Regions from separate parts of the Vreelandella vilamensis genome, predicted to be linked through region 2. Evidence: predicted binding sites of a transcription regulator. Region 2 holds the regulator's gene; the other holds the start of a gene.
What was found. Region 2 encodes PhoB, which activates phosphate uptake and scavenging genes when phosphate is short. Its sites were predicted from a motif close to TGTCATANNNNTGTCANA; they were not measured.
Positions count from the first base shown of each region.

Region 1: the regulator PhoB is predicted to act here: its motif matches at 891-908, upstream of QC823_RS06045 (PstS family phosphate ABC transporter substrate-binding protein).

Region 1 covers NZ_JARWAN010000007.1:33,746-35,945, forward strand. Annotated here, with positions in the region: gene QC823_RS06045 (PstS family phosphate ABC transporter substrate-binding protein) at 1-789, opposite strand, end outside; gene QC823_RS06050 (hypothetical protein) at 1,037-1,306, opposite strand; gene QC823_RS06055 (hypothetical protein) at 1,306-1,533, opposite strand; gene QC823_RS06060 (hypothetical protein) at 1,582-1,779, opposite strand; gene QC823_RS06065 (multidrug effflux MFS transporter) at 1,776-2,200, opposite strand, start outside.
Region 2 covers NZ_JARWAN010000016.1:12,844-15,043, forward strand. Annotated here, with positions in the region: gene phoR (phosphate regulon sensor histidine kinase PhoR) at 1-594, opposite strand, end outside; gene phoB (phosphate regulon transcriptional regulator PhoB) at 597-1,283, opposite strand; gene ubiA (4-hydroxybenzoate octaprenyltransferase) at 1,379-2,200, opposite strand, start outside.

The sequences.
Region 1 (2,200 bases), on a different contig from region 2:
TTTGTTTTCTACCGACTCAACGTTGGCGTAGAAGTACAGTGGACGGGTCAACGGCTGATACTCACCATCACCAGCAGTTTCCTTGCTTGGTTCAACCGGATCGCCACCTTTCCAAGAAATAGGCACGGCTTTCAGTTTATCCTGGTTTTCCAGGAAGTAAGCCAGGCCGAAAAAGCCCAACGCATTATGGTCATTAGCAACGCCCTGCACGAGCACGTTATCGTCTTCACTGGCTGTAAAGTCACCTCGGCTAGAATGCTCTTTGCCCACAATAGCAGCGGTGAAGTAGTCATAGGTGCCTGAGTCAGTACCGGCACCATAAAGGTTTAAATCACGGTCCGGGAACCCTTCACGAATTTGATTCCAGTTAGTGATCACACCCTGCGCTTCCGGCTCCCACACATTCTTAAGCTCTTCCACAGTCAGATAATCGACCCAATCATTTTGCGGATTAACGACAACGCTTAGGGCATCCATAGCGACCGGCAGTTCGGAAAACTTAACACCGTTTTCCTTGCAGAGTTCGAGCTCCTCCGGGCGGATAGGACGCGAAGCACCGGTGATGTCGGTTTCACCACGACAGAACTTCTTGAAACCACCGCCGGTACCAGAGAGGCCTACCGTTACGCGGATCTCGCCACGATGCTTGTTACCGAACTCTTCTGCCATGGCTTCAGAAATGGGGAAGACAGTGCTTGAACCATCGACCTGTACAGTATCGACGGCAGCAGCGTTATGAGCGACTAGTGAGCCAGCAATGACTGCACCGAACATAAGATGTTTTTTCATGATTCTCTCCAAATTCCCAACGCATTGAGTTTTGTGGTTCAGCAGGCAACTTCTTTCAAAGCCGTTTCGTACCTCTTGTGCAGAAGATAATGCAGCAATGAGATGACAAAAAAATGACAACCGAGGCTCAGTAAAAAATATTCGTTACTGGGCTTCGACTACCGCCCGCCAGCACAACCTAACGCAGCAACAATGACACTTTAATGACATGGCAAGTCATACGATATTTTTTTATGGCTATCGACCTTCATAGCAACAGCCCTACGGCTGTCAGAGTACATAGATCAAGCGTCGAGGCCTGAAGCCATTGTCGGTCAATGCGATGAGCAACCACGTCGGCCAGCGCATTGCCCAGCATCACGGCAGGCAATAGCGTGGCCGCCACGCCCAACTGCCATAGCCCCACCTGTCCTGCCAACGTTAGCGTAGCGAGCGTCAGCATCGAGGTGATGATAAAAGAAGCCGCCAAATTGCCGCGCAGACGGTCAGGTGTAAACCCGTGCATTAGTAGCACCATCAGTGGCCTGCCGATGGTGGCGACGGTGCCAAAAATCTCCGAGAATACCCCCGCGACCCCGCGTTAAACAGCGACACACGATTGACCGGCAGCCGCACCCGGCATAGCGTAACGAACATTGCAAACAGCACGATAGCGGCAATCAGCTTTTCCAACACGACCATCGGTGCGGAAATCAACAACCAAAGCCCCAGCGTGTTACCCGGCAAACACTCCACCAATGCCATTCCCAGCTCGCCCAAGCTTACTTCATAGCGATAATGACGCACCATCATTTACGATAAAGTGAACACAAAAAGCACCAGAACCACGGGCACCAGGAACGGCTCAATCATCAATAACTGCGGCGCACCAATAACCACCAAGCCAAAACCGGTCGCGCGCTGTAGAAAAGCGCCTAATGCCAAGGTCAGCGCACACTCCACCCAGTTGCTAAGTGGCATGTCCAGCCACGTAGCGATGTCTTCAATCATGCTGGGCGCTCGTCCGTTGCCGCTGACGTCAGCAGGCGCACCCCGATGTTACCCACCAGTGATGCGGCTAACATGGTCAGCACCATTGGCCATAAGTGTTCAATTTCAAATAGTCCCACCATCACACCCGCCAACGCTCCAGCACTAAACTGAATACCGCCAAGAAGCGCCGTTGCCGTGGCGCTGATATGGCCGAAGTGATCCAAAAGCGATGAAATCGCATTCGGCGTAATCAAGCCGATCATGCCGGTAAACATCATCACTAACACCACCACTAGTGGCAAACTCGCCACGCCCAAAAACGTCATTAACACCAACGCGCTAGCCGCCAATAACTGCACAGCTAACCCTAAGCGCAAATTTTGCTGTGGCGTGCGCTTTTTTAAGAGGTAAATATTGACCCGGTTAGAGAGTGCAATCG
Region 2 (2,200 bases):
GCGATGCAACCGGGTAATGTCGCGGGCCATCACCAAGCGCTCGTCGTCGCCGTATAAGGTAATTTGATACTGCAGAATGCGCCGCTCATCGATGGGGGACGTGAGCGTTAGCGGCTCGCTGTAATCGCGGGAATTGAAGTAGCGGACAAAGCGCGGGTCGCGCAAAAAATTGGTAATGTGCTGGCCGCGATCATGTTTGATTTTCAGCCCTAACATCTTAGCCGCGGCGCTGTTCCACCACTCCAAATCCCCATGCCGGTCGAGCATCACCACGCTATCGCGCATGGCTTCTGAGGACTCTTGAATCCTGGCAAGCGTGGCGCGTAGGCGGTTTTGCGTGAGGCGTTGGCTTTTTTGGTAGCGGTAGAGACGGTCAAAAAGCTCGCCCCAAATCCCAGGGGCAGCCGGCGGTTCATCGTGGGGGGAGCGGATAAGCCAGCGGTGAAGCGCGCGCAGCTGGTAAAGGTGATACCCCAGACACCCCCCCAAGCCAACGGCCAAACCAAGCCCTGGCACACCCAAGAACGCCCCCAGTGTGGCACCTACCGCCGAGAGCCACACTAGACGCCAAATTTCACGGCTCCAAAGGCGCACGCCTACCCTCGCGCGGAGAAGCGGTAGCCTGTGCCGCGTACCGTTTGAATGAGCCGGTTATGCTCACCCAGCGCTTTACGCAGCCTTCGAATATGCACATCCACGGTACGCTCTTCGACATAGACATTGCCGCCCCAGACTTGATCAAGTAACTGGCCACGCGTGTAAGCGCGCTCTTGATGGGTCATAAAAAACTGCAATAACCGATACTCGGTGGGCCCCATATCGACCGATTTGCCATAAGAACTGACGCGATGGCTAGCAGGGTCCAGCAGTAACCCTTCAATTTCAATGGGGTCTTCCACGCCGCGCGGTGTGGTGCGTCGCAGCACGGCCTTGAGCCGAGCCACCAGTTCGCGCGGGGAAAACGGCTTGGTGATGTAATCGTCGGCGCCGGCTTCCAAGCCCTGGATTTTATTGTTCTCCTCGCCTTTGGCGGTAAGCATGATAATCGGCAACTCAGCGGTGGTTTTTTCACGCTTTAAGCGCCTGGCGAGCTCAATACCGCTAGTGCCCGGCATCATCCAATCAAGCAGCAAAAGATCGGGCTGGTGATCCACCACCATCGCGTGAGCATCCTGGGCATTATCCGCTTCAAGTACGCGATAGTCAGCCATTTCCAGGGCTACCGCGATCATTTCGCGAATCGGCGCCTCATCATCGACGATCAAAACGGTCTTGGCGGTCATTACAAGCCTCACGGTGCTTAAACGGAAAAGATCAACACGACATTTCGATGACGATCACACCATGACTTGATGACAATTACATGACACCTAGGGTTTTACCCCGCACTGGGCCACAAGCTCAAGGCGATTCCGGCGAAAACGACCAATCCCGACCAGTGGTTATTCAAAAACGCTTGAAAGCAGCGCGACCGTTCGCGGTGACGAATCAGCGCTTGCTGGTGCACGAAAGTCGCCGCCATGGCGGCGAGCCCTAGCCAGAAAAAGCCTCCTAGCGCCAAGCGCCAACCCACCGCCGCAAGCAGCAAAAGGGTCGCGAGCTGCAGCAGGCCGATGATCAAACGATCTGCGCGGCCAAACAGCACGGCGGTGGATTTAATGCCGATTTTAAGATCGTCGTCGCGATCCACCATGGCGTATTCGGTGTCGTAAGCCACCGTCCACAGCACGTTGGCAAAAAACAGCAGCCAGCCCTCCAGCGGCACGTACCCCAGCACCGCGCCGCACGCCATGGGGATCGCCCAGGAGAACGCTGCCCCCAAAAACACTTGCGGGAAGTGGGTATAACGCTTCATAAACGGGTAGATAAACGCCAATATCAGCCCGCCCAGGGAAAGTATAATGGTGAACAAATTGGTAAACAGCACCAGCACAAACGCAACCGCCACCAGCCCCACAAACAATAGCTGTGCCTCACGCTCGCTAATGCGCCCATTGGCCAGCGGGCGATCTTGAGTGCGTTTGACGTGCCCGTCGAAGTGACGATCAGCATAGTCGTTGACCACACATCCTGCCGCGCGCATGGCGTAAACCCCGGCAACAAAAATCACCAGCACATCGCGCCCCGGCACGCCTTGTGCTGCAATCCACAGCGCCCAGAGTGTCGGCCACATCAAAAGCCAGGTGCCAATCGGCCGGTC